DNA from 3 places in the Halomonas sp. MS1 genome. Region 2 is predicted to be linked to each of the others. Evidence: riboswitches for the same ligand, from Rfam matches in the RefSeq annotation. Region 2 holds a riboswitch; each other region holds the start of a gene.

Region 1 (9,786 bases), 870 kb from region 2:
TAACGATCACACTAAGAGAGCCTCAATAGGTGTTTGCTGTAAGCCATTCACAGCCAACGATGACAGATGAAGTAGGATCACTGGCTCAGGGACTTCATATTGACCGCTTACGCGGCCAATAAAAACACTACGGCCTATTGACAGACAGAAGGCTCATAGGTGTTAGCTGCCATTATCTAGTGGAAGGTGACTCAACAATGTTGTTCCAGATGAAGTTATCTCTGAAACACCGGCATCCAAAGCCTCTTGACGCAGATTCCTAGCAGCCCAACCGCCACAAAAGATAAAATAAGGGACTCCTGTCCTTATTGAGTGAACGGCCTTTGCCAACGTGATCCCAGCTTTTTCATCTTCAGGTCTTCCCATATCTGATATAACGATATCATAGTAGCGTTCTTTGAATTTACTGACGCCCTTATCCGTGGAAAGCGCGATATCCACCGAGTGCCCCATATCAGTAAGCGCAGCCACCAAGTAACTATTGTTTCTTGGGCTGTCATCAACCCATAGAATTCTCTTACTTTTTGGCTCTGGCCTAGACTCATTGCCAAGCGATATTTTTTCTTTTTTTTCTATGTGCTTTTCTATTTCTGCCAACCGAGACTGCATATCATTAAGTATCTTTCTCTGCTGCTCAGAGGCTTCTTCCATAGTGAGCTCATTTCCAGCAACTTTTATTGTGAACTTTCTTCCTCGTGCAGACTCGATAAGCTTTTGAATCGGATTATGAAATCTATAAATCAATAGAACAAATATAGCTGGCCATGCAAGAGAGGCTAGCGCTGAAATAAGTTTAGATAAAGACTCCATTGGTTGACCCTTATACAGCTAACGAGGCTGTAGAAAAACCCGATTTCGAGCCATTTCCACCGCCAGTTGTCCTTATTCATTTACCCAGCCGGTCATCTGGCTGAGTCATCTTAATATCGGCATTTAGCCACTTGAGCGCCCAGCTAAAGCTTGTTGAAGACGGCCTTTTGCTCTTAAAAAGCAACTTACTCCACTCTAAGCCCTTCATAACGCGGCCAAGTGGCCGTAATTCGCCAACTTCTCAATATTGTGAACCAAGCAGTAGAGCTGCCATTGGCCTTGCACCTTTTGCTTACCCCGAAGGCTGAAGCGGTTCAGTCTTTTCGTTGTGCCAATGTTGCCAAAGACGGGTTCCACGACTGACATGCGATGGCTGTAAATTTCTTTGCCCTTGGGGCTATCAACCCGATGCTTCATCCAGTCATTGTAATTGGGTAAGCGTTTGTTCTCGATAATAAAAGACACTTGTCGCCCTGCACCGTTGCGATGGTCGGCCGAGCTCGGGTTCTGCATACAGCGGTATTTCTTTGGGCAATGCCGACATTGCAGCAAGCGCCCTTCAAAGTGTACCCGGGTCTTGCCATTGTCAGTTTCTCGTTGCCCGCGATAGGACAGTTTTTCACCGGTTGGGCAGATACACGTTAGCTCTACTGGATCAAACTGGAACGCGCTAGCTGGCGTCGTCTCTCGCCAGCCTTTATCTGGTAAGTTCTGGTGGCGCTTGCCGTATTTGTTTTTCTGGTCGGTGAATTTCGGATCTCGGCTGCGGAACTGATTATCAGGGATATAGCCATTAATCCATCGCTCGTGAAGGTACTTCATATTGGCTTCATTCGCGAAACCGGTATCGGCGGTGACGACGGTGCCTTTTTGGTAGATATTCTCCGCAATCCCCAGTTTCTTAAAACGGGCTTCGACCATTTCCAGTACGGGCTGCAAGGTGTGATGTTCCTGGCCTTCTCCGAAGGCCTGAGCGTCAATGACGATCTGGTGCTTTTTATCCACCGTAGCGACACCGTTATAGCCCTGGATCGTGCCCTTACTGGTCGTCATTTTGGCACTTTCGTTATCGGTCAGATTGCTCTTCACTTCCTTGATTCGCTTCCCCCGCCCCATCCTTGGGCTGTGCGTCTTTAGGAAACGGTCAACTTTGTTCATGGCGGCATCTAGCGAGAGAATCGTCTTGGCCCGCCGGATATCCCGATCCAGATCGGCTTCCGTTTCAGCTTCATCACGCGCGTAGTGCTCTAGTAGGTGATGCCGAATCAGGCCTCTCAGTTTCTCCCGTTTCTCGCCCAATTCTTTGAACGTACCCGACCACTCTTTGGAGGCATCGGAGGACATCTTGCAGCCATCAATGGCAAAGAGTTCGTTGCCCAGTAAGCCTTGTTCGTGGCACACCAGCAGCACTTGCTCGAATAGCGCTTCAATCTCATCGGCATGGCGACTGACGAAGCTGGCCAGTGTGGTGAAATGGGGAACGGTATCGCAGGAAAGAGCTTTAAAAATAATATTGGTCTCGCAGCACCACTGCATTTCACGACTGGAGGTGATGCCTTTGGAGTAGGCAAACAGGATGATCTTCAACAGGATGGCCGGATCATAGGCCAGCCGACCGGTCGCGTCGTTGCGGTACTGGGGATGGAAAACGGACAAGTCGAGCTTGTGCTCGATCAGGTAGTGCACAGCGTGTTCAAAGGTGCCTGGCTGGAGCTGATCTTGATAGTTGATCACCACCATGGCGTTCTGGTCGTAGTTATAAGCTTTGAAGCGCGGCATGCTGACCACTCCTCGTCTGTTTCCTCGATCCTACCAAAACTTAGCCGTCAGCGGAGTTTTTCTACAGGCTCAACGCCGCCATAAACGGCGCGAGCTTGCGAGCGTCCGGCGACCGTAGGGAGCGAATTTAATGGCTTTGTTAGTTGCACTTAAGCTATACATCCAGTCTTCTATGTGCTATCGACCTAGCAAAACCTTCCATTCCAGGAAATAACGTTTCTGATGTAATGTTCATATGTTTCAAGTGCCCTAGGATAGTGAATCTCAGTTCTTTCTTCAGAATATACTTTTTAAATACTGGCTCAGTCTCACTGCAAGCCTCATTCACGTTTTCTAGAAAAGATGATGTTATATCTAATGGAAGTACAAATAACCCTTGCTGTGCTCTTAAACGCAAATTGTATTGAATTGGCTCAATAGCGACTATGCCAGCTTTAGTGGGGTTTTCTGAATAGCTTGACGCATTTGTAGCTGAGGAAAGTATATTTTTTAAAAATCCATTAGTGGCTCTATATACATCATCTTCCCATTCATCTCTCAAGCTACCACGTCTTATACTAAAAGTAGAGTGTCCAATATCGTGTAATAGGCTAAAGTCTATCGACCATACAGCTGCATCAACTTTTGAACCAATTAATGCAAAATAGCATGCGACATAAAATGAATGAGTGAAGTCTATTAATCTAGTCGGTGTGCCATAGTGCTGCATAAGCGCCAACCAACCGATATAGTCATCAGGCTCTGGAAGATTAGAGATATAGTGCGCTGCTCCTTTTTTAAATTCTCTTAAGAACCAGAATTCTGAGTTATTAGGATCATCTTCTTCCGCACCTAAAGCGCGGCTAATAGAGGTACTAATTTCCCAATTCTTGTCTGCTTGACCTCTATAAATTTCATTAGAGAATTCAAGCTGAAGATCTTCTACCTTCTTCCATTCATCAATAATTATTTCTTGATACATTCGCTAACGTCTCAAAATCATGGGGAAACTAACAGTGATTATACGCCTCGCCACAAAACCCCAATAAACGCGACGGCACATTCATTGGAGTTTTGCAGCCACCCAATTTGACTCTACCCCATTGATTCCCAAGAGAGCAAAGCCAATTTTGGCAGCATATCCAAAATTCGCGTGCTTGCGCGTGCCCCTTGCATCTCTTCTCTCGTCCTCCTAGACTGCTTGGCACTAACTGCTTGACGGGGTGCCGGTGAATCCGGCTGAGATGGCGCAGGGCGTATCCACTTGATACTGCCAAAGCGCTGGTCCCGCTGAACCTGATCCGGCTAATGCGCTGCTCCTATGACGAGCACGCGGGTACCGGCGTAGGGATCAAGCGATGGCCTCGGCTTAGCTTCACGCCACCTTCTGCGCCATTTACTCGATCTCAACCGCCCACCTTCCGGATCATTACTCCCGGAGGCACCATGGGCTACCGCTTTGCTGATCTTACTAATGCCTGCCATGACGACTGGCGCGCCTATATTGAGCATGATTTTGTCCGCCAGCTGGGTACCGCCGCGCTACCAGAAGCATCGTTTCGCCACTATTTGAAACAGGATTACCTGTTTTTGATTCACTTCGCCCGCGCCTACGCGTTGGCCGCCTATAAAAGCCCTACGCTGGCTGATCTTCGCCAAGCCCATGAAGGTTTAAAAGCCATTGTGGATGTAGAGCTAGGCCTGCACGTGGGCTTTTGCCAGGAGTGGGGAATTTCCGAGCAAGAGCTGGCGGAGCTTCCTGAAGCCAGAGCCACCTTGGCGTATACCCGCTACGTATTAGACACCGGCAATCGCGGCGACCTGCTCGATTTGCACGTGGCGCTGGCTCCTTGCTTAGTGGGCTACGGCGAAATCGCCAACTGGCTGAATGCTCAGCCTTCTACCCTACGCGGCAGCCAAAACCCGTTTGATGCCTGGATAGCGATGTACGAAAGCCAGGAGTTTCAGGCCGCCATGCAGGCTGAGCTTGAATGGCTCAATGCCCGCCTGGCCGATGTTACCCCCGCCCGCTTTGCCGAGCTGAGCAAGATCTTCCGCGACGCCACGCGTCTGGAAATCGATTTCTGGCAGATGGGTCTGGATCTGATAGACAGCGATCTAACAGACAAAAGCCTCACCCATTAAGCCAACACAATAACCATAATCAACAACGAAGGAAGACGACCGTCATGACGAAGACTTTAGAAACTGAAACTGTAAAAACTAAGACCTCAAAAAGTAAAACCAGCCATTTTTTAGCTGAAACTGCTCAGGTCGATGCGGCTGCCATTCAACCGCTGCCCGCCTCGCGCAAGGTGTACGTTGAAGGCTCACGACCAGATATCCGCGTGCCGTTTCGGGAAATCACCCTGTCGCCCACTAAAACCAGCAGCATTGATGAAGAGAATCCGCCGCTACTGGTGTACGACACCTCTGGCCCTTACACCGACCCAGCCGCCAACAACGATTTACGCAAAGGCTTGCCTGCCCTGCGCCGCGCCTGGATTGAAGAGCGCAACGATACCGAGTTCCTTGACGGCCCCACCAGTGAGTACGGCAATCGCCGCGCTAACGACCCCACGCTTGCCCAGTTGCGTTTTGATTTAACGCGCACCCCACGCCGAGCAAAACCGGGTAAGAATGTCACCCAACTGCACTATGCGCGCCAGGGCATTATTACTCCTGAAATGGAATTTATTGCCATTCGCGAAAACCAGCGCCGCCAAACATTAGGCACCGCTGAAGTTGAGCGTATTCTTGGTCATCAACATCCTGGCCAGAGCTTTGGTGCAAAATTGCCGGAAGAGATCACGCCGGAATTTGTGCGCGACGAAGTCGCCCGTGGGCGCGCAATTATCCCCAACAATATCAACCACCCAGAATCCGAGCCGATGATTATTGGCCGTAACTTCCTGGTGAAGATTAACGGCAACCTGGGTAACTCGGCAGTTACCTCGTCGATTGAAGAAGAAGTCGACAAAATGACCTGGGGTATCCGCTGGGGATCGGACACCATCATGGACCTTTCCACGGGCCAGAACATTCACGAGACCCGTGAGTGGATTATCCGCAACTCGCCGGTGCCGATTGGTACAGTGCCGATCTATCAAGCGCTTGAGAAGGTCAACGGCATTGCCGAAAACCTGACCTGGGAAGTGTTCCGCGACACCTTGATTGAACAGGCTGAACAGGGCGTGGATTACTTCACCATTCACGCGGGCGTACTGTTGCGCTATGTGCCAATGACTGCCAACCGAGTGACCGGCATTGTCAGCCGTGGCGGCTCTATCATGGCCAAGTGGTGCTTGTACCATCACCAGGAAAGTTTCCTGTATACCCACTTCGAAGAGATCTGTGAGATCTGCAAGCAGTACGACGTAGCGTTTTCTCTGGGCGATGGCCTGCGCCCCGGCTCAGTCGCCGATGCCAACGACGAAGCGCAGTTCGCTGAGCTGGAGACCCTGGGTGAGCTGACGAAGATCGCCTGGAAACATGATGTTCAGGTGATGATCGAAGGCCCTGGCCATGTGCCCATGCACCTGATTAAAGAGAACATGGATAAGCAGCTTGAGGCGTGTCACGAGGCACCTTTCTATACCCTCGGCCCACTGACCACCGATATCGCCCCCGGCTACGACCACATTACCTCCGGCATTGGCGCGGCCATGATCGGCTGGTTTGGCTGTGCAATGCTCTGCTATGTGACGCCGAAGGAGCACTTGGGTCTGCCGAATAAAGATGACGTCAAAACCGGCATCATCACCTACAAAATTGCTGCCCACGCAGCAGACTTGGCCAAGGGTCACCCGGCAGCACAGCGTCGCGATAACGCGCTTTCCAAGGCACGTTTTGAATTCCGCTGGGAAGACCAGTTCAATCTGGGGCTAGACCCGGACACCGCCCGTGAATTCCACGACGAAACCTTGCCGAAGGACTCCGCCAAAGTGGCGCACTTCTGCTCCATGTGTGGGCCGAAGTTCTGCTCCATGAAGATCAGCCAGGAAGTACGCGATACCTATCGGGACCGCACACCGGAGAATGCCGCTGAAAGCGATTCCGAGGCCGTTAAGCGTGGCATGCAGGAGCAAGCCGAGAAGTTTCGCCGAGAAGGTAGCGAACTGTACCAGGAAGTTTAAAATAGCAGCCTGTAAGTTTCACTGCTAACACGTGGCTCTTGGGTCTTACACGACCTCAAGGGCCATTTTCTTAACCAAGAAGAGGCTAGTTTAAATTAATTTGTGTATGATTATCATTCACAATGAGTGTTATTTGAAATGCTCACTTTAAAGTCACCATTTTTCAAAGGACTGATGTTAAATGAGAACTAAATTATCCTTGGCTGTTTCTCTTGCTCTTCTCAGCACGGGCGTACTGAGTGGCTGCAGCGATGATAGCGCGCCAACAGCAACAGACACCCAGCAGGAAGCACCAAAAAACCTCTCAGCTTCCCTGTTGAAATATATCCCCGCCGACTCTCCCTATTTTGTGGCAACACGGGAATCAATGCCTGAACAAGATGCTTTTGCTCTTTACCAGCGCATGCAGCCAAAGGGCAACCTGGAAGCTGACTTGGATGAACTGCGCGACATGCTGCACGACATAGACGATGACGTGTTGCATTCGCTGATGTCACTGTTGATCGCGATGGGTGAAGAGTTTGTCGGGGTTGAAACACTCGATGATATTCATGCACTGGGCTTTAAAATGAGCCCCCAGGTCGCTTTATACGGACTGGGTATCTTGCCCACTCTGCGTATGGAACTGCAGGATGAAGACGCTTTCCGCGAAACGCTGCAGCGCATCCTCACCAATGCAGATATCAACCCTAGTACGGCCACAACAGATGGAAAAGAGTACTGGGTGCTAACACAAGATGGTCCGATTAAAGCCATCATGGCCATTATCGATAAGCAACTGCTGATGTCTGTGGTGCCAGAAAATGTTAGTGATGAGTTGCTATCACAGGTGCTGGGTAGCACCCTGCCTGACAGCAACATTGGTGATACCGGCGCTCTAGAGGAAATTGAACAGCGTCATGGCTTCACGCCCTATGGTGCCGGGGAAATCGACTCATCACGCCTGCTTAGTGAGCTGAGTACACCCACACACTTAGCTACTCAAGCACTATTGGACGCGGCTGATGCAGAGCGGCTGGACCTCTCCGCCTGCCAAGCAGATATTGACCGCATCACCAACCGCTTCCCCGGTATTGTCATGGGTATGCGTGAATATAACCTCGACCGTATGGAGATGAATCTCATACTGGAAACCGATGAGGCTATTGTCAGCGATCTCCGTGCAATGACCGCTCAGGTTCCGGGCCTTGGTAGCACAGAGGGCATGGCCAGCTTTGGGCTAGGCCTGAATCTACCTGTACTGATGCAAACTGTTCAGAAGTATGCCCAGGAAGTGCGTCAAAACCCGTTTAGCTGTGATGAGCTGCAGGAGTTAAACAGCACCTGGAATGAGATCAATATGGCGATCAACAATCCAGTCGCCATGATGATTGGCCCATCTCTGTCTGGTTTCAGAGCACGCCTTAACAACCTGACAATGAAAGAGGGCGAACCCGCTGGTACCGGTCTTCTGACCCTCGCTTCGCAAAACCCGCTTGCCCTGCTGTCTACAGCAAGTGCGTTCGTGCCTGATTTAGGGGCACTTGGACTTGAACCCGGTGGAGAAGCCAAAAAAATTGACAGCATGATGCTGCCACCAGACTCACCAAAGCTCTACGCGGCTATGTCTGAAAGCGCCATTACCTTGGGCGTTGGCATCAGCGATTCCGAAACACTACAGGAAGAACTGCAAGCCCCTGTTTCCGAGCGTGACCTACTGGTTCATGGCCATCTGACTGGTGAGTTCTACCATTCGCTGGCCGATGTCATAGCACAAATGCCTTCCGATGAATTGGCAGAGTTTGATACTGATCTGCTCAGGCAATATAGCGATATCTATAAGAACATGGAGTACTGGTTCAGAGTGGATGACGCAGGCGTTGAAATGAGCTTCTCGCTGGAATTGAACTAAGCACTGGCTATCCCTAACATCCGAAAAACTCGCTATTGGATACAGCTGTCATCGTGTCACTGTGATCGTTAGCGAGTTTTTCGTCGGCAGCCACGCTGATAAAGGTGGCGTATGGATGGCTCTTGAACTTACTTAAGCGCTATGAGACCTCAAGGGCCACTTTCAACACACCATCGCGCTGGTGGGAGAACAGGTCATAAGCATCGACAATGTTCTCCAACGCATAGCGGTGCGTGACCATGGGGCCAAGATCTAGTCGCCCTGCGGCTATGATGCTCATCAGCCTGCGCATTCGCTCTTTTCCACCGGGGCAGAGTGACGTAATAATTTTGTGATCTCCAAGCCCAGCACAGAAAGCACCCAGCGGAATCGTCAGGTCTTCAGAGTAAACGCCCAGGCTCGACAGCGTGCCGCCAGGTTTTAGCACCCGCAAGGCAGACTCAAAGGTTTGCTGCAGGCCGAGTGCCTCAATGGCCACATCAACGCCGCGCCCGCCGGTTAGCTTTAGAACCTCCTCGACGACATCAACCTGACGAAAATCTAGCGTGACATCCGCGCCCATCTGCTTGGCCATTGCAAGCCGCTCATCAACACCGTCGACAGCAATAATCATCCCCGCCCCACGTAACCGCGCACCTGCTGTCGCACACAGCCCAATCGGACCTTGCGCGAATACCACCACCGTGTCACCAATATTGATACCGGCTTTTTCGGCACCCGCAAAGCCGGTCGACATGATATCGGGGCACATCAGCACTTGTTCGTCGGTTAGACCATCGGGCACGGGAGAGAGATTAGCCTGGGCATCGGGCACCAATAGGTATTCAGCTTGGGCACCATCGATGGTGTTACCAAAGCGCCAGCCGCCCATCGGTTTATAACCGTGGCTGTGGTGGCCGCCATCTTGTGAGGAACAACCATCTTGGCAAGCATAAGAAGTGAAGCTGGGACAAATCGCTCCGGCGATGACCCGCTGGCCCTCTTGATACCCCTTCACATTGGCACCTAACTTTTCAATCACGCCCACCGGCTCATGGCCAATGGTTAGGCCGCGCTCAACGGGGTATTCGCCTTTTAAGATGTGTACGTCGGTGCCGCAAATAGTCGTGGTGGTGACCCGCATCAACGCGTCATTGGGGCCAATCTCGGGAATGGGCTTGTCGTTAATCTCAATGCGCCCAGGCTCAACAA
Region 2 (9,786 bases):
AAGAAACTGGTCTGCCGATTGCTGGCACACTGTATGCCGATGCGCTGGCGAGCGAGGGTGAAGCCAGCACTTACTTAGGCATGATGCGTCATAACGCGGACGTGCTGCACTCAGCATTAGCTGAACCGGGCCATGATGACCACGACCACGACCACGACCACGACCACGACCACGACCACGACCACGACCACGACCACGACCACGACCACAGCGAGCATACTCACTAAGCGGTCATGGCAACTCTCTTATCGCAAACATTGCGATCACATGGGCGTTTGGCCAAGGATGGCCTGGCGTCAGCGTCACACCAAAAGAGCCTGCGCTTCACGCGCTGGTTGCTGTCATTAACCATTCTCGGAAGGCAGCCATCGCGTGAGTTTCTGCGCGTGACTGCAGTCGAGTGAGCCAGTAGCCTCCCAAACTAACGGAGATATCGAACGGCTGTTGCAGTTCGCCACTGGTCAAGTGTCGGGAAAACATCAGCGGGGGCGCCAGTGCTACCCCAGCCCCTTGCAGAGCCGCTTCCACCATAGCGATGGAAGAGTCAAACACAATGCTTTTCGTCATCGGCAAGCTGCCAGGCAGCCCTGCCGCCAATAACCACTCGGTCCATTCGTCGGCGCGATAAGAGCGCAGCCAGGTCTCGCCTAATACATCGGCGGGGGTAGTGAGCCGCGCAGCGATAGCGGGAGTGCACATGACCGATAGCGACGCTGGCAGCAGTGGCTGCGCTGCGGTTCCATGCCAAGCGCCCGTTCCAAAGCGGATAGCAATATCAAGGCCTTCGCTAGCTAAATCCGCGCGATTGTTATGGGTGGAAAGCCGTAAATCGACGAAGGGGTATTTTTTCTGAAAATCTTCTAGCCTTGGCAGCAACCAGCCGACGGCAAAGGTACCTACCACACCAACGTTTAATACTTCCCGATAGCTACTCTCACCGAGCTGATCCAGGGTATGCGCCATCTGGTCGAACGAGCTTTTAAGCACTGGCAGCAGCAGTTCTCCCTCTTGGGTCAGCATAAGCCCTCGTGGCAAGCGTATGAACAGCGGCACCTGCAGCTGACTTTCAAGCAGCTTAACCTGATGGCTGACAGCCGCCTGGGTCACACACAGCTCTTCTGCGGCACGCGTAAAATTCAAATGTCTGGCCGATGCCTCAAAGGCACGCAGCGCCTTCAGCGGCAAGTAGGGACGCACCACCTTGACCCCCAAATTTTTCTAATGGCTTATGCAAAATATCGCTGTTTGTGAATTGCCGCAGCGCGTCGTAAGTTACCACCGTCACGGGCTTTGCGTCTGGCAAGAACTTTCCACCTTCTCTCGGCATTAATCACAACAGGATTTTGGTATGCGTAAGATGTTAGCAGCAAAAACCCACCTTTTCATGGCTACTTCTCTGCTATTTAGCAGCTCAGCGTGGGCGCTTGAAGAGCCGGACAACGCCAGCATTGAGGCGCTGGTGAACGATACTATCGCGCCGTTGATGGCCGAGCATCGCATCCCGGGAATGGCGGTCGCGCTTAGCATTAACGGCCAGCAGCACTACTTTAATTATGGCCTCGCCAATCAAGAAGCGGAGATTCCGGTCACCGATGAAACGCTCTTCGAACTCGGCTCTGTCAGCAAGGTTTTTACGGCTGCGCTCGCTGGCTATGCCCAGGCTAGCGGCGCCCTCTCGCTTTCCGACCCGGCCAGCCGCTACCTGGCGGAACTTGAAGGCAGCGCCTTCGATGAGATCAGCCTGCTGGAACTCGGCACCTATACCGCAGGAGGGCTCCCGCTGCAGTTCCCTGAGTCGGTTCAAAGCGAAGAGGCAATGATCGACTACTATCGCCAATGGCAACCGGAATTCGCCCCTGGCAGCCACCGGCTCTACTCCAACCCGAGCCTGGGCCTGTTCGGTTATCTCGCCGCACAAAGCCTGGGCCAGCCCTTCGAGATGGCGATGAAGGAGGCGCTGCTCGCCCCGCTAAGGCTTAAGCATAGCTACTTTCAGGTGCCCGAGGCACAGCAGGCGCACTATGCCTACGGTTACTCTAAACAGGATGAGCCCATTCGGGTGAACCCAGGCATGCTGGATGCCCAGGCCTACGGATTAAAATCGACTGCTGCAGACGTACTAACGCTGGTGGAAGCCAATATGAGTGGCGCTGGGCTGAATGAGCCACTAAGCCAAGCCTTGGCGGCCACACGCACGGGGTACTTTGAGGTCAGCAATATGACCCAAGGACTGGGCTGGGAAAGCTATGCCTACCCGGTGGCACTCGACTCGCTGCTGGAAGGCAACTCGCTTGAGGTGGTATTGGAAGCTAACCCTGCCAGCCCTTTGAGCCCTCCATTGCCGCCCAGACAGGAAGCGCTCTACAACAAGACCGGTGCGACCAACGGCTTCGGCGCTTATGTGGCCTTTGTGCCCAGCCAGCAGTTAGGTATTGTTCTGCTGGCAAACCGGAACTACCCAAATCAGGCGCGTATTCAGGCCGCACACCATATCCTGACAACCCTGGCCGAAGCACCCTAAACAATACCGCCGTTGGGCGGTATTTTTTTGCGTTGCATTTTGTCCCAGGGATGGAGAGACTTGCACTACTGCTGCGAATTTTCATCCCTGCAAAGAGCCAATACCATGCGCCTAAACGCCGATTTTAGCCACTTTGCCAGTGTCACGCCGGATCAGTACCGTTGGGTGGACTCCCCCAGCGCTGGTGTAGAGCGCATGATGCTAGACCGCATTGGCGACGAAGTCGCCAGAGCCACCAGCTTGGTACGCTACGCGCCCAACAGCCAGTTCAATCGCCATACTCATGGTGGTGGTGAAGAAATTTTAGTGCTGGAAGGTGTCTTTGCCGATGAGCATGGCCGTTACCCGGCAGGTAGCTACTTACGCAACCCGATTGGCACTGGTCATACCCCGCAAATAGGCGAAGAAGGCGCACTTATTCTGGTGAAGCTACACCAGTTTGATGAAAACGATATTTTGCAACTGGCCGTGCCTGCCCATAGGCTTCCCTGGCAGCCCGACCGACGGCCAGGTATTACTTACAAAATGCTGCACACCTATAGTTCAAAACAGTATGGCCCAGAGCGAGTCAGCCTAGAGCACTGGGAAGCCGATACACTGGTGTCTTATCCACCGCTTGCCGGTGGTTTAGAGCTGTTTGTGCTGGAAGGCTCTCTGCTCAGTGATGAGCAGGAATATGCTACCGGCAGCTGGTGCCGCTACCCAGTAGGTGCGGCACCTCAGTTACGCGCGGGTAATGAAGGCGTGCAGCTTTATCTAAAACGCGGGCACTTAGCCACTGTTAAGCTACCCAGCTAATCTACAAAACTGTTTACAAATCTAGCCTACCAAGCCAATAAACGGCAGCAGCGTTAATAGGGCGATCAGCACCACGGCGACGATTACCAGGACGACCTGCACGGGGTGGGCAAGGAAGCGCCGCCATAATGTTGGTGCATTGCCACTGGCAACCGCTTCTTCGTGCTCTCGCCGCGCGTTAGCTTGGCGCTTTTCCTGATACGCCGCCAATGCCGTTTCAGCGGCCTCGCGCTGAGCGGTGTTACGCAGCCAAATGGCATCGACACCCAGGCGAAAAAAGCCCGCCTGGGTTTCATAGACATCAAAGCCCTGCTCATCGAGCAACTGGCGTACTTCCAACGCCTCTTCATCGGTCACGTGGCGTAGCCGAAACAGCAAGTGGGCCATATTAGTCGCCCATGGCTGCCATGCGGTCTGCCTGAATCACTTCGATCCAGTAGCCATCTGCATCTTTGACAAAGATAACGTCTTTCATCTTACCCTGGTCCGCGCGCTTGATGAACGTTACCTCATGCTCATCAAACCATGCTTGAGCAGCTTCTAAGTCAGGCACACTAAAGCAGATATGACCAAACCCTTGAGGCTCAGCGTTACCGTCGTGATAGGCAAAATCCTGCTGATCTTCTGTGCCCCAGTTATGCGTCAATTCCAGCAAGCCTTTCTGACTGAAGGTCCAGGCAGTGCGTGCTTGAGTATCTTCTGGCACGTTATCGCTGCTTTCTATATTGGCTAGGAAGTAGAGCGAAAACTGCATCTCTTCGAAATCCAATCGGCGTAGCACCTGCATTCCAAAGACCTTGGAGTAGAACGCTAGCGCGCGTTCGGGATCCTTCACCCGCAGCATGGTGTGATTTAAGCGAAACCCTTGGGTTTGCGGCGCTACGGGCGCGACGCCGGAATGTTGTTCGCCTTGAAAACTCATTTTGCTCTCCTGTCGCTAATGCTGATCATTGAATCCATTGAGCCTCACTTACCGCTTACCATGAGGGCTTTAGAGCCATAATACCAGCCTTTACAAGCATGTAGGATTCACTAACGCAGTGTCACATTAAGCGCACTGGCAATACTAAACAAAAACCCTACACTTATTATTCATAAACTTTACAAAAAGCAGTTCCCGCAACATGAGCGATGCCCCACCTTTGAGGCGTCCACAGGAGTTTTCCATGACTGCGATTGATATGACCCTCGGTGACCACATAACGTTAAAGCAGTTAGCCCGTGCCATACACAATGGCTTTTCACCGATTGTGGAAGTTGAATCAATGGATGGTATCTATAAGGTTCGCTTCCATCACGCGAACGGTGTCTCTGATTTAACCAATGCTGAGGGTCATGTCAGCACGTTTTTGGGCACCGGTGAAATTCGCGACACCCTTGGACAGCTGGGTCTCACGCATGGAGTGCTTACGTTTGCCGACCAGTGTGGCGATGAAATGATTGGTGTTGAGGGTAAAGCGATGACGCCTGATGAGATGCTCACCTACGGAACACGCATCTCGTTTCGTTGATAGTTGCTCATCGCGCTGCCCAGGCTTTACAGATTGATCTAAGCCAAGGATAGTACCATCACGACAGGGGCGCCCTTGCTTAACGGGCTGAGAAGCACCCTTTGAACCTGAACCGGATAACACCGGCGTAGGGAGTCGTGGTGCAGCTGCATCACCTCCCAGCCGGGAGGATATTATGCCTTCACGCCCACTCGGCGATTATCTCCGCGATATGCGCGCTGCCACACCGCTGGTACATTGCATTACCAACTATGTGGCGATGAATAGCACCGCTAACTTGCTATTGGCGGCAGGTGCTTCCCCCGCCATGCTGCATGCTCAAGAAGAAGTGGCGGAGTTCACGGCTATGTCTGGCGCGCTATCGATTAATATTGGCACCCTCTCTTCCCCTTGGGCTGATGCCATGGCAGTCGCCGCGCGCACTGCTCATGAAAACCATATTCCGTGGGTGCTTGATCCTGTGGCTGTTGGTGCTACCGCATTTCGCCTGCGTGTTTGTGAGACGCTGCTGGCTTATCAGCCTAGCGTTATTCGTGGCAACGCCTCAGAAATTCAAGTACTTAACGGATTAGCCAGCCAAGGGCGTGGGGTCGATGCAACTGCTAGCACCCAAGAAGCTACAGCCGCTGCCATTGCGTTAGCACAGCAACATCGCTGCGTGGTGGCGGTCACTGGCGAGAGCGATTTCATTACCGATGGCACGAATCATTATCGGCTTAAAGGTGGGCACGCACTCATGCCTCGCGTGACTACCTTGGGCTGCGGATTGAGTGCGCTGGTGGCAAGCTTTGTGGCCGCAAACCACGAGCAGCCGCTGGAGGCCAGCTTGGCCGCCTTGGCGTGTTTCAGCATCTCTGGAAGCCGTGCAGGCGAGCAGGCTCAAGGCCCTGGCAGTTTCCAAGTGGCGCTATTGGACGCGCTGTATCAGTTATCCCCTGACGACCTTTCGACCCTTGCTCAATGGGAGGCGGTGCATGCCGTTTGATCTTTCACTCTATTTAGTCACCGATGCGGGTCTATGCGCTGGCATGGGTCTGGAAAAAACGGTTGAAGCTGCTGTGCAGGGCGGCATTACCATGGTGCAATTACGCGATAAACACGCTAGTGACGAGCACATGATCGCCCAGGCCAAGCGTCTCAAAGCGATGTTGGCAGGCAGTGGCGTCCCTCTGATCATTAATGATCGCCTGAACGTGGCGTTCGCCAGCCAAGCGGATGGCTTACATCTCGGGCAAAGCGACACGGCTGTTCAAGCAGCGCGAAGCACGCTCGGCCAGCACGCCATTATCGGGCTTTCAATTAACACCCCAGCCCAACTTCAGGAGGCACCTGTCGAATTGCTCAATTACGTCGGCTTAGGGCCCGTGTTTTCGACTGGCAGTAAACAAGACCACGCCCAGCCCATTGGCTTTGATGGGCTGGCACAGCTTGCCAATGCGTGCCAACTTCCCAGCGTCGCGATTGGCGGGTTAAAAGCTGAACACATTGCTCAAGTGAAAGCCGCTGGGGCAAACGGTGTTGCGGTTATTTCTGCTATTTGTGGCCAGCCAGACCCCCGCCTGGCTGCACAGGCATTCCACGCGCAATGACCCAGTTCGACCATATCGCGGCGTTTGTAAAGGTCGCTGAGCTGGGTAGCTATACCCGCGCGGCCGAGGCGCTAGACCTTTCTCGCACGCGGGTATCTCGCCAAGTGATGGCGCTTGAAGAGGCACTGGGTGCTCGGCTTATTCAGCGCACCACCCGGCGGCTGCACCTCACGGAAGCAGGCGAACGCTATCTCGTTCGCGCGCAAAGCATTTTGGTCGCTTTGGACGAGGCAGCGGCAGAGATCGGCAGTGGTACCAGTACGGTGAACGGGCGGCTGCGTATCAATGGCCCGATGAGCTTCGGCACACGCTATCTTTCACCGTTGGTTGCACAGTTTATGCAAACGCACCCAGGGCTTGAGGTGCGTTTGGATCTAAACGACCGCCGCGTTGATTTGCTGGAAGAGGGCTACGATGTCGCTATTCGCATTGGCAACCTGCCCGACTCTAGCTTAGTGGCGCGACGGCTCACTCAGTGCCGGATGCTGTTTTGCGCATCACCTGATTACCTCGCCCAGTATGGCACGCCGCTGACTAGTGAAGACTTGGCATCTCACCGCTGCCTTCGCTACCGAAGCGGCCAAAACAGTGGCGATTGGCGGATTGGCCATCAACTACTCAGTATTTCTGGCCCCCTAGAGAGTAATAATGGCGATATGCTGACGCATGCAGCTGAAGCAGGCTTAGGGATAGCGCAACAGCCCAGCTTTTTAGTGACTGATAGCATTGCGAGCGGGCGCTTAGTGCCGATTTTGCAGAACTTACCGCCGGCGTTGCTAGACATCCATGCGCTTTACCCAGCCCGACGCTATTTACCTGCCAAAGTAGAGCGCTTCATTGAGTTGTTGGCGGCGGCGTGGGGTGACCCACCAGTATGGGAAATCGAGCTCGGATTGTCGCCTTTATCGCAACAGTGAAGTGCAAGAACAGTGGATTATCTCAGTGGCTTTCATCTGTAAAGTGGCACTATCGCATCCAACGTGATGCTCGCGACTAAGAGAGACCGCTATGACCACTACTAATACTTCACCACTCACCCTCCATGCCACCGCCTTGCTACGTATCAGTTTGGGCGTGATGGTCTTAGCTCACGGCTTGCTTAAGGTGTTTGTCTTCACCCTGCCAGGCACTGTCAGCTATTTTGAATCCCTGGGCTTACCAGGTGTTCTTGCTTACTTAACCATTGCTGCCGAAGTAGGTGGTGGCCTAGCACTTTTACTGGGCATCTATACTCGTTGGGTAAGCCTTGCTCTAGTCCCCGTACTGTTAGGTGCAGCCTCGGTACACCTGGGTAATGGCTGGCTGTTCTCGAACCCGGGTGGTGGCTGGGAATTCCCTATTTTCTGGACGATTGCTCTGGTGGTACAGGCAGGCCTAGGTGGCGGTAGCGCTGTTGTCAGCCGCAAATTCGCTTAACCGCTCTGCCCGCATTGGCTTCGGCTTGTGCGGGCATCATTAGCCCCCTATAGGCTAACGGAGGTACTAAGATGCTACCCAGCCTGTATATTTCTCATGGCTCCCCCATGCTGGCGCTGAATAAAACGCCGGCCCACGCTTTCCTACGCGAGCTGGGGAAGCGCCTCTCCCCTCGTGCGGTGGTCGTCGTATCAGCCCACTGGGAGAGTCTTACGCTCAAGGTCAGTACTAGCGCACAACCAGAGACGATTCATGACTTTGGCGGGTTTCCACAAGCTCTTTTCGAGTGCCAGTATCCGGCTCCTGGCAACCCTGATTTGGCTGAACAAATTGCGCTGTTATTGGGTGCCGAACGCGTAGAGCGCGGCCTTGATCACGGCGCCTGGGTACCACTTTCGCTGATGTTTCCGGAGGCCAATGTACCGGTCGTTTCCCTGTCGCTACCTGTGCGCTGGGAAAATGACGCGCTAGTCACGCTCGGCGAACGCCTATCAGCATTGCGAAAAGAAGGGGTTCTGATTATTGGCTCGGGCAGCCTGACCCATAACTTATATGAAACGCTTCCCCAGGGCAGCCCCGCCCCCGCCTGGGTAGATGAGTTTGCCCAGTGGGTGAGCAAGCACATTGCAGCCAATGATCGCCAGGCATTGCTCCACTGGGAGAGTGCTCCAAAAGCGCTGGAAAACCACCCAACCCCAGAGCACTTTCAGCCCTTGCTGGTGGCCATGGGGGCAGGTGGTGATGCAACTCAGTTACACCACAGCATTGAACATGGCGTACTGGCAATGGATGTCTATCAGTTCGCTTAAGCCGTTGGGCGAGGCTTCATCGTCGTGCGGCGGTCATGGTAAGCAATTGCCAACCCGCTGCCCATAATCAGCACACTGCCCACCCATACCCACAGATCCGGCAGCTCTCCCCAGAACCACCAGCCAAGCAGCACCGCCCACAGCATTGCGGTGTAATCAAAGGGAGCGGCAATCGCGGCAGGGGCAAAGCGGAATGCCAGGGTAATAAACGCGGTCGCGCCAATACCCAAAACACCCGAGACCAAAAAGCCAAGCCAGTGCCAGGGCTCTGGGGTTTGCCAAACCCAGGGCAAACTCAGAGCCGTGATGATAAAGGGCACTAACGTCATGTAGAACACCATCGCCCACAGGTGCTCCCGAGCACCATAGCGCCGCGCAGTGATCATCATCAGTGCGTAAAAGAAAGCTGCTCCCAAGAGGGTTAGCGTGCCGAGCTGGAACGCATCGCCACCGGGGCGAACCACAATCAGCACGCCAGCAAAGCCAATTAACGACGCTATTAATACGGGTGGATCAATCCGTTCGCCAAGCAACGGCACTGAAAGCAACGTTACAAACAAGGGCGCCACAAAAGCGATTGCCGTAGCCTCTGCGAGTGGTAACAGGGTTAGCCCCCAGACAAAGAACACCATGGTGGCGGTATAAATCAATCCTCTGAGAAGGTGTACACGGGGGCGCTTGGTATGCAACTTGCGCAACCCGCCTGCAAAATGCGCCAACAGGGCAATGAGCGGTAATGACACGAGCGTACGAAAGAAAATAATCTGTAGCGGCGAATGGACTTCGCCTAGCCACTTCGATACCGCATCACCAAGCGCTAAGAACAGAACCCCTAAGCACATGCATAGGATACCTTTTAACGACGTTGTCACGACGCTCTCCTTTTGCCCTTCGGACACTTTATCAGCCGGGGTTAAACAACTAATAAAAAACCCCGCCAATGTGTCACTGGCGGGGTTGCGGATCTAACGTGGCTTTACAAACTTGCGTTGACCACCATGCACTCCATCCCCTGCGCCTGGAGCGTTCTACAGGCGCGCCTGGCGCGCGCTTCGTCCAAGGCGACAACACGGGCGCGGAATACCGGCGTTTGACCAGCTATGGTGTCGATGGCAACCCGTCCTCCCACTTCATGAGGCAAT
Region 3 (9,786 bases), 1.6 Mb from region 2:
GCGATTTATGCCATGATTTGGATGACCTTTTTGATAGCCGCCACGGTGTTTAAACGCCGCCAGGGGATAGCGGTCACGTTGCTGAGTGATCTGCTACCGCAAACCGGCCGGAAACTGATAGGTGTCTGGGTAGATGCCATGGTGCTGCTATTTGCCCTGCTGTTAGCGTGGCTTTGTTGGCGTTGGTATCAGCCCCTTGCACTGGTGCAAGCGGGGTTTGATACCCGTGCTTTTCAAGGGCAAACATTCAATTTTATTTACGCTGAAAACACTTCCACGCTTGGCATTAAAAAATTCTGGGCGTGGTTAATTGTGCCGTGGTTTGCATTTTCCCTTAGCCTGCATGGCTGGACGAATCTTATCCAGTCACTCAAACAGTGGCGAACGCCGACCCAAGCACCCACCGCCAAAACGCTACGCTAATCCTGCTTACCCTATTGACGGTACGTTTATGACGATTGCTGTTTTCTTGCTGCTGTTGCTCGGCGCTGTGCCCATTGCGCTAGTGCTGGCATTGACTGCCATGTGGTATATCCAGATGTCAGGCAATACGGTGTTGTTTGATTCGTATCCACAGCAGCTGTTTAGCGCCATTGAAAGCTATGGATTACTGGCGATTCCGTTATTTATGTTGGCGGGCGAATTAATGAATGAAGGCGGTTTAACCCGCCGTTTAATCGCTCTAGCGCGCATTTTAGTAGGAGGATTTCGCGGTGGACTCGCCTATATCAATTTAGTCGCCAACATGATGATGGCGGCGATTATTGGTTCGGCAGCCTCGCAAATTGCCATTATGTCTCGTGCAATGGTGCCAGCAATGGAGCAGGAAGGTTATGACAAATCCTACAGCGCAGCGATTACCGCCGCGGGTGGGCTACTGTCGCCGATTATTCCACCTTCCATGCTGTTTGTGTTGTTTGGCGTCATGGCCCAAGTGCCTATTGCGGAAATGTTTATTGCTGGGTTGTTGCCAGGGCTGCTTTTGGGAACCAGCTTTTTTATCGTGATTGCCTTGGTAGGTTTGGTTCAGCAGTACCCTAAAGGCCAGTGGCCTACTCGCTCTCAGGCGCTTCATGACCTGCTTTGGGGGCTGCCTGCACTGCTCATTCCCGTGATCATTATTGGCGGTATTTTGTGGGGGGTTGCCACGCCAACCGAGTCGGCTGCGCTGGCCTCTCTAGCGGCTTTAATCATGGGCCGCTTTGTCTACGGTGACCTGCGTTTAAGCCAGTTACCCCAGGTGCTAACGCGCACAGCGATTAATGCGGGGTTGGTCATTATGCTGATTGCCGCCGCTGGCGTGTTTGGCTGGGTGGTGATTTATGAGCAGCTTCCGCAAATGGCCGCCGCATGGATTGCCGCGTTGACCAGCGACCCCTTCGTGTTCTTGCTACTGGTGATTGGCGCACTGCTGTTAGTGGGAATGGTGATTGATGGCATTGCGGCGCTAATCTTAGTGGTGCCGATTTTAATGCCCATTGCCCAAAGCCAATTCGCTATTAGCCCCTATCAGTTTGGTGTAGTGGTGTGTTTAACCCTGGTAATGGGGTTGTTAACGCCCCCCGTAGGGGCAGGGCTGTTTATCGCTTCCTCAATGACCGGCGCGTCGCCGCTTAAAATATTTCGCTCGCTGCTGCCGTTTTTGCTAGCAACGTTAGTGACCCTTGTTCTTCTCGCCTGGTTGCCGTGGTTAACCAACGGGCTTATCCAGCGTTAATCGCTATCACACCCATTTCAACCTCTAGCAGAACTGATGTTCTCCACGGCGTTTATGATGCCTTTTAATGGCGGAACATCAGCCCCTGGCTGCTTGCTCAGCGCTGAGCTGGCTAACTCTTTATCAAGTGGCTAATTGACGTTTACGTCAACTTGCTGATATACCCTAGGGTTCATCTTTGCGTCTCATAACAAACACAACGTTGAGGAAGGAAGTCATGTCCGTTCGTGAAATCCCTATGTATATCGATGGCCAGCCAGTCATGTCACAAAGCCAGGATTGGCGTGATGTGGTCAATCCTGCGACTCAGGAAGTGGTTGCCCGTGTACCATTTTGTACCGCCGAAGAGGTGGAACGTGCGATTGCCAGCGCTAAAACAGCTTTTAAAGGGTGGCGTAAAGTGCCGCTTGGCAAGCGCATGCGCATCATGCTGAAACTTCAGGCACTGATACGCGAAAATACCGCTGAATTAGCCGCGCTAATCACCGAAGAGCACGGCAAAACTTTGCCTGACGCTGAAGGTGAAGTAGGGCGCGGTTTAGAGGTCGTGGAACACGCTTGTTCAATTACGTCGCTGCAGTTGGGTGAACTGGCGGAAAACGCCGCGAATGAAGTCGATGTTTACACCATGCACCAGCCGCTGGGCGTTGGCGCGGGCATTACCGCCTTCAACTTCCCGATTATGCTGCCCTGTTTTATGTTCCCGCTTGCCATCGCAACGGGAAATACCTTTGTCCTGAAACCGTCTGAGCAAGACCCTAGTTCCACCATGCGACTGGTTGAACTTGCCCATGAAGCGGGCGTCCCCGCCGGCGTTTTAAACGTGGTTCATGGCGGTCCTGATGTTGCCAACCAAATCGCCGACCATCAGGATATTAAAGCACTTTCGTTTATTGGCTCGACCCATGTGGGCTCCTTGCTTTACAACCGTGCCGCCGCCGCTGGAAAGCGTATGCAGTCGATGATGGGAGCTAAAAACCACTGCGTTGTAATGCCGGACGCCAACCGCAGTCAGGCGATTGATAGCCTACTCGGCTCGGCGTTTGGTGCTGCTGGCCAGCGCTGCATGGCTAACTCGGTTGTCGTGCTAGTCGGTGAAGCGCGAGAGTGGCTGAAAGATATTGAGGAAGGCGCGCGCAGCATGAAAGTCGGTCCTGGCACTCAGCGCGATGCAGACCTAGGGCCGCTTGTCTCACCACAAGCGAAAGAGCGCGTTGAACGCCTGATTTCAGCGGGTGAGAAAGAGGGCGCTAAGCTGCTGGTGGACGGCCGTGGTTGCACGGTAGAGGGCTATCCAAACGGCAACTTTGTTGGCCCAACTCTATTTGCCGATGTGACCGCTGATATGACGGTGTACCGGGAAGAAATTTTTGGCCCAGTGCTATGCGTGGTCAGTGTGGAGACGCTGGATGACGCGATTGCGTTTATCAACGCTAACCCTAACGGCAACGGTACGTCGATCTTTACCAACTCAGGTTGGGTAGCACGGCGCTTTGAAACGGATATCGACGTAGGCCAGATTGGTATCAACGTGCCGATCCCTGTACCCGTCGCTTACTTCAGTTTTACGGGTTCGCGAGCTTCCAAGCTTGGCGACTTGGGGCCGAATGGCAAGCAGGCAATTACCTTCTGGACGCAGACCAAAACGGTCACTGCCCGCTGGTTTGAGCCAGAAAATGTATCTAGCGGTATTAATAGCACTATTTCGTTGAGTTAATTGCACCATGGAGAAGCCCCGCGATAAGCGGGGCTTTTAACGTTTCGGCTTAAGTATTCTGAAATAACGGCAGGCTTCTTTTTAGGAGTTGGCCGATAGGGCCAAGCTGACTGGCGTGCATAACGAGAATGGTGGGGGTGGCCGTTTGCGTTTTTGCGTTGTGAGGAACTAACAGTGCAAATTCGCCTTCTTCAAGATGAAATTCATGCAGCTCACGCAGGCCATCAGGCGTTTCACACTGAGAGCAGCGGTAGTTATCATCTTCGCCATAAACTAAGCGATGATACATTTTGAAGAGCGTATAAATGGCTAAACCGCCTTTCAAAGCAGGCCAGCGGGCAGGTGTGCTGCGCAGCGTGTCAGAAACGATGATGCCATCGGCTTCTGCACTGGCGAATATGCTCGCCAGTGGTGCTGAGAGGAGCGGCGTGCTAGCGCTTAACGACGTCTCGTGTTCTTGAGGGTTCGGGGAGACCTCGTTAACCACTCGGTGGAAATCATCTAAAGAGGCAAGCGGGAAGTCCTTGTGCTTTAGATCACTTGGCTCGAAGCCGCCGTTTTCCCAGCCATGGATAACCCGGAGCGTGGCACGCGCGTGATGCATAGGCAGTGCCAGAAGGGTGTGCAGCATTATCCGGATATGCAGCTGACGCTCATCGGTGTCGTTTTTAAACGCGCAATAAGGGTCGGCAAAAAGAGTATGCAAGCGCCCAGGCGTATGCTCTTTGGCTTCGGAATAATGCATTTTGGTGTCCCTGTTAATTGCCGTTTGCTGCATTTACTGCACGGCTTATAGGTCATTGAATAGTTGAGAGTATGGACAGCGTTAGCCACGATTGAAAGTCACTTTGTTTAGTGTTTTGTTACCGAATCGCGTTATCCAACAGCATGATTGTTTAATCAAAACAAAAATTTAAAGCTTAATCAGCAAATGAGGTGTAACGATGACTAATCGACTTAGCCGTTTCCGTGTACCAGAAACGTTGGATGAACTGCCTGACGATGTTCGCGATGCAATATTAAAAGTGCAAAGCAAGGCGGGATTTGTGCCCAATGTGTTCTTAATGCTGGCGCATCGCCCTGAGGAGTTTCGCGCTTTTTTTGCTTATCACGATGCTTTGATGGAGCGTGAATCCGACACGCTGACTAAAGCTGAAAAAGAGATGATTGTTGTGGCTACCAGTGCTCGCAATCGTTGTCTCTATTGTGTTGTTGCCCATGGCGCGCTATTGAGAATTTATAGTAAAGACCCTTTAGTCGCTGACAATGTCGCTATCAATCATCTAGCGGCAGGGCTAAGCGAACGCCATCGTGTCATGCTGGATTTTGCATTGCACTGCGGGATTGAAGTTGGGGAGTTCTCTGCCACGTGGCAAACAACCTTAGAGAAAGTAGGTTTTACGCTAGAGGACTGTTGGGATATTGGCGCCATTGCTGCTTTTTTCGGCATGTCGAATCGATTAGTTACCATGACGGGTACGCCCCCCAATGAGGAGTTTTATTTGATGGGCCGCCTACCGCGTTAGCAGGATACAGACGCACATCTAGGCGTTACTCACGGATAAATTTTACTAACGCCCAGCCTTTACTAACGAGCCGCTTTCACCGAGGATAGCGTCTCCATTCACTGTCGCCAGGGGAGCCCGCAGCTGTTGGGCTGAGAATGCGCACTGCGCAGACCCTGGAACCTGATCCGGTTCATACCGGCGGAGGAAGTGCGACATGCCTTACCTAACGTCAGCCGTACTTGGTGCGGCGCTATTCTGTTTTGCTTTTCTGGGCCTGCGTGCACGTCATGTGCAGGGATCGCTTGATGACTATGTCACGGCACGAAATTCGCAAACCGCTTCCACACTTGGCTTCTCCTTTTTAGCCTCGGGAATGGGCGCCTGGATTCTGTTTGCGCCGCCTGAAATTGGTGCCTTTGTTGGTCCGTTAGCGTTGGCAGGCTATGCCATTGGCTCTGCGCTGCCGTTTATCGTGTTGGGGTTGTACGGACCAAAAATTCGTCGCGCATTGCCAGAAGGCAGAAGCATTGCCGAATTCGCCCACGCTTGTTACGGCAAGGGGGTGCGTCATTGGGTGCTGCTGGTGTCCGTAGCCTACATGGGCTGTTTTTTAGCAGCGGAACTGACGGCGATAGGTGCTATTACCGCACTGCTTTCCGATGTACCACCTGCACTAGTGATTATTGGCGTTGCGCTCACTACCTTGGTGTATACGGTGATTGGTGGGTTGCGCGCAAGCCTCGCAACGGATCGCTGGCAGGCATGGCTTTTGCTAGCCCTGTTATTGGCTGTGGGTAGCGTTGCGATTTGGCGGCTGCCAGCCATGCCGAATGACGCCGTCATGCCCTCTATTCCTATCGCAAGCGCGCTGAGTGTTGCCCTGACGCTTGTGATTGCGGTGACCGCCGCCAATCTTTTTCACCAAGGCTATTGGCAGCGTGTGTGGGCTGCTCAGGATGACCAGAGCTTAGGTCGAGGCGCTTGGCTAGGCGGCGGGCTGACCGTACTGGTTGTGATGGTGATCGGCGGTATCGGCATCATGGCCGCCATGAGCGGTGTTGCTTTGGGAGAGCCACCTATTCCTTTCTTTGCGCTGTTAACAGATGCGCCTGCCTGGGTGGCGTTACCTGCATTGGTGTTAGCAGTCACGCTAGTGACCTCAAGTGTCGATACGCTGCAAAACGGTATAGCGTCGCTGATAGTCGGGCGTGGCGGTGAACGACATGCAACATCTTTAACGACCGCACGTTGGATAACGGTCGCAATGATGGTGCCGGTGGTATTTATTGCCCTGCAAGGATTGTCAGTTCTACGGCTCTTCTTGATAGCCGACTTACTTTGCGCTGCCATCGTGGTGCCTGTGCTGCTTGGCCTGTGGCAACGTATGACGCCAGTGGCGGCGATTGGTGGCGGCATGGCTGGATTAGCAGGGGCAATACTGCCGGGGTGGCTAAGCCAGGGAAGCGTTACGGCTGGCATTATGGCGGCTACCTTTCCAGGCAGTATCCCAACGTTAGGGCCTTTTCTAGGGGCGTTACTGGCGTCTATTGTCGTCAGCGTTACACTGGCATACCTGCCTAATCGACGAAGCGTTAGGCCGTAACGTTAAGCCGTGAGCCAAATTAACAGGGACGATCATGATTCGCAGCCTACTAACGACATCAGAAGGCGATGTGCGCGAAGGCGATGAACGCCTCATTGATGACTGGCAAACGACGCCCGGTAGCCACCTATGGATAGACATGAAAGGTGAGCCTGAGGAGAGTGAACGCCAGCTATTGGAGCGTTTTGATTGTCATCCAATGGCAATTCAAGATGCCCACAAAGAGCGCCATCCGCCGAAAATTGAAGAGTTTGAGCACCATACCCTGATTATTTACCGAGGTATTTCATCTTTTGATGCTCAGCTAAACTTTGTGCCTCAGCAGGTGTGCCTCTTTATTGGAGAGCGTTTTCTAATCACGCTGCACGCTGGTGAGGCGCTTAGTATTGAACGGCTCTTTAGTGAGCACGGAAAAACACTGCTGGCGCTATCTCCCGAGCGTGTCGCGCTGAAAATTATGTACATCTCAGCAGGCTTCTACATCGATAGCTTACTGGAGTTTGAGAGTGAGCTAAGCGATATAGAAGATGAGCTTTTAGAGGCTGGTAATGATGTGCTGATGCGGAAAATCACCGCCTATCGTTCACGATTGGTAAAGATGCGCCGTATTTTTAGCTACCACAAAGGCATTACCCAAGAGCTTACTGCCTATGACTATGCCCATCTGCCACGCGGAGAAAGTGAAACGCTGCATGCCATCACGGATGTAGAGGAGCGCTTTGAGCGCCTATATACACTGACACAAATGTATTACGACATTTGCGGTGATCTCATTGATGGTTACATTTCGATTTCCTCTCACCAGCTAAATATCACCATGCGCGTATTAACGGTGATTACTGCCATATTTGTGCCACTGACGTTTATTGCCGGTATTTACGGCATGAACTTTGAGTACATGCCAGAGCTGCGCTATCAGTACGGATACTTTTTTGTTTGGGGAGCCATGCTGGGTATCGGAGGTTGTTTAATTTGGTTATTTAAGCGTAAAAACTGGTTTTAAAATGAGCCAGATGATCGCTGGTAGCGAAAAGTTGATAGTTGGTCATGTGGTTGGAGCGCTAGTGTGGCATCCTCGCAGTCGACCAATGACCTGCAAATAACCTGAGAGCTACTTTTATGACCATCATGATTATTGGCCTGCTGATTTTTCTTGGCAGCCATTCTGTGCGTATCTTTGCTGAAGACTGGCGTCAGCGACAGATTGTTAAACGCGGCGAAAACACCTGGAAGATTGCGTACTCCGTAGTGTCGGTGATTGGACTGGCAATTGCTATTTACGGTTTTGGCCAAATGCGCCTAGACCCTATCTACGTCTGGTTTCCCCCCACGGGCTTACGCCATGCGGTAGCACTGCTGATGGTGCCTGCCTTTATTATGCTGGTAGCAGCCTATGTGCCGCGTAATGCTATCAAAGCGAAGCTTGGTCATCCGATGATGTTGGCCGTAAAAATTTGGGCATTTTCACACTTATTGGCTAATGGACGACTGGGCGATATTGTCTTTTTTGCAGCATTTTTGGTGTGGGCTATTCTGGCCTTTAAGGCAGCCAAAAAGCGTGATCGCCTACATCCCGCTAAGCCAGTACCAACCTCGGCTCCCGCGACAATAGCCACCGTCGTGATTGGCTTGATAGCGTATATTTTGTTTGCTCTTTACCTACATGTGTTAGTTATTGGTGTACCTGTTTTTAGCTAGTGATTATTAATAAATATTAACGGCGTCAATGGTTTATATCCGTTGACGCCGTTTTTATTATTACTCTTGAGTGGCGGCGAAAGTTTGCTATTGTCAGCTAGGTTCATCCAACGTTTCACAACGGAGAAATTTATGGCCGAAGCTGTACCTCAAGTACCGAAAACGATGTCTGCCATGTTGTTAACAGGCCATGGTGATATAGATAAATTGCAGTACCGGCAGGATGTTATGACCCCTAAACCAGGGGCGGGGCAAGTGCTGGTTCAGGTAACAGCAACGGCCAAAAATAATACTGACCGGAAAGCGCGTGAAGGGCTTTATCCTACGAAAGGGAAAGAGGAGGTCACATCGTTTGCGATGGGAGGATCGCCCACACTGACATTTCCTCGTATTCAAGGGGCTGATATTGCTGGACGCGTGGCGGCAGTAGGCGAGGGCGTGGATGCTTCACGTATTGGAGAACGAGGCCTGCTCGATTTTAATATTTACGCTGATGAGCGTCGCGATATCAATCTGACGCCAGATTATTATGGCCACGGGGCTGATGGTGGCTATGCTGATTTTGTCGTCGTCCCAGCCGACCAGTTTCATCATGTTCCCAACCCTGAATTGCACGATGCAGAGCTTGCTGCGATGGGGATGTGCTCGTATCAGACGGCTTATCACATGATGACGTCTGCCAACATTGGCGCGGGTGAACGTGTGCTGGTGACAGGCGCCAGTGGCGGTGTCGGAACGGCGTTAATTCAGCTTTGTCGGGTCGTGGGCGCTATTCCTTACGCTGTCAGCCAGCCGGATAAAGCCGATGCGCTGCTGGCGTTGGGTGCAGAAGTCGTCATCGATCGGGGTGATTTATCGACGTTTGTTGAGCGTGTATTGGCGACCACTGATGGTAAGCCGATTGATGCAGTGATGGACTTGGTCGGTGGGCAGATGACCGATCTGTTTATCGATACCATGATTGTTGATATGCAAGGCCGTAGCAGTTATCCGCGGCTTTCCATTGCAGGTGCGAGTGGTGGCAATATCAGCGAGATTATGTGGACTCGCGTCTACTTGTACCAAGTGCAGATTTTTGGTGTTTCCCATGGCACTCGCGAAGAGGCTGAACAACTGATCGAGTGGATTCGCAGTGGGGCGCTAAAACCAGTGCTGCACGCGGCCTTTAAACTATCGGATCTACATAACGCTGAGCGCTACTTTGTAAACCGTGGCAGTAACTACCTGGGAAAAATAGTTATTGTTCCTGATGCGCAGTGGGAAACCCATGGTGCGCCGTTTGCCCTCACCACCGCCTAGGAGCAGTGCTAATGAAAAATCTGCATACGATTCAGCTGATGGATACTCATGCCGGTGGTGATGTTAGCCGTATTGTGACGGGGGGGATCGGTGTGCTTCCTGGTGCCACAGTACGCCAACAAATGGAGTTTCTGCGTGATGATGCCGATGGTTTGCGACGGCTGTTGCTAGAAGAGCCGTATGGTATTCCGGAGATGTCGGTAGATCTGTTGGTGCCTTCCTCGCATCCGGACGCCGTCGCGGG

Evidence for each region. A riboswitch is a leader RNA that binds a small molecule or an ion and turns the genes downstream of it on or off. The one in region 2 is predicted to bind thiamine pyrophosphate.
Region 1: linked by a shared signal. The riboswitch ahead of tenA (thiaminase II) and the one ahead of thiM (hydroxyethylthiazole kinase) in region 2 are both predicted to bind thiamine pyrophosphate.
Region 3: linked by a shared signal. The riboswitch ahead of NF683_RS00855 (SLC5/6 family protein) and the one ahead of thiM (hydroxyethylthiazole kinase) in region 2 are both predicted to bind thiamine pyrophosphate.

Annotation. Positions count from the first base shown of each region.
Region 1 covers NZ_CP098926.1:2,682,428-2,692,213, reverse strand. The annotation lists gene NF683_RS12195 (response regulator) at 163-810, opposite strand; gene NF683_RS12190 (transposase) at 1,015-2,589, opposite strand; gene NF683_RS12185 (FRG domain-containing protein) at 2,744-3,550, opposite strand; TPP riboswitch at 3,778-3,936, shown strand; gene tenA (thiaminase II) at 4,015-4,713, shown strand; gene thiC (phosphomethylpyrimidine synthase ThiC) at 4,758-6,704, shown strand; gene NF683_RS12170 (hypothetical protein) at 6,886-8,595, shown strand; gene NF683_RS12165 (NAD(P)-dependent alcohol dehydrogenase) at 8,735-9,786, opposite strand, start outside.
Region 2 covers NZ_CP098926.1:1,813,843-1,823,628, reverse strand. The annotation lists gene NF683_RS08265 (metal ABC transporter solute-binding protein, Zn/Mn family) at 1-227, shown strand, start outside; gene NF683_RS08260 (LysR family transcriptional regulator) at 325-1,200, opposite strand; gene ampC (class C beta-lactamase) at 1,358-2,521, shown strand; gene NF683_RS08250 (cupin domain-containing protein) at 2,627-3,319, shown strand; gene NF683_RS08245 (DUF6164 family protein) at 3,341-3,706, opposite strand; gene gloA (lactoylglutathione lyase) at 3,708-4,241, opposite strand; gene NF683_RS08235 (hypothetical protein) at 4,486-4,830, shown strand; TPP riboswitch at 4,886-4,981, shown strand; gene thiM (hydroxyethylthiazole kinase) at 5,006-5,815, shown strand; gene thiE (thiamine phosphate synthase) at 5,805-6,419, shown strand; gene NF683_RS08220 (LysR family transcriptional regulator) at 6,416-7,336, shown strand; gene NF683_RS08215 (DoxX family protein) at 7,428-7,835, shown strand; gene NF683_RS08210 (DODA-type extradiol aromatic ring-opening family dioxygenase) at 7,907-8,644, shown strand; gene NF683_RS08205 (DMT family transporter) at 8,641-9,516, opposite strand; gene NF683_RS08200 (serine hydrolase) at 9,621-9,786, opposite strand, start outside.
Region 3 covers NZ_CP098926.1:174,517-184,302, reverse strand. The annotation lists gene NF683_RS00880 (TRAP transporter small permease) at 1-423, shown strand, start outside; gene NF683_RS00875 (TRAP transporter large permease) at 452-1,717, shown strand; gene NF683_RS00870 (CoA-acylating methylmalonate-semialdehyde dehydrogenase) at 1,935-3,434, shown strand; gene NF683_RS00865 (hypothetical protein) at 3,484-4,179, opposite strand; gene NF683_RS00860 (peroxidase-related enzyme) at 4,379-4,960, shown strand; TPP riboswitch at 5,060-5,167, shown strand; gene NF683_RS00855 (SLC5/6 family protein) at 5,157-6,545, shown strand; gene corA (magnesium/cobalt transporter CorA) at 6,580-7,548, shown strand; gene NF683_RS00845 (NnrU family protein) at 7,665-8,243, shown strand; gene NF683_RS00840 (zinc-binding dehydrogenase) at 8,376-9,542, shown strand; gene NF683_RS00835 (proline racemase family protein) at 9,554-9,786, shown strand, end outside.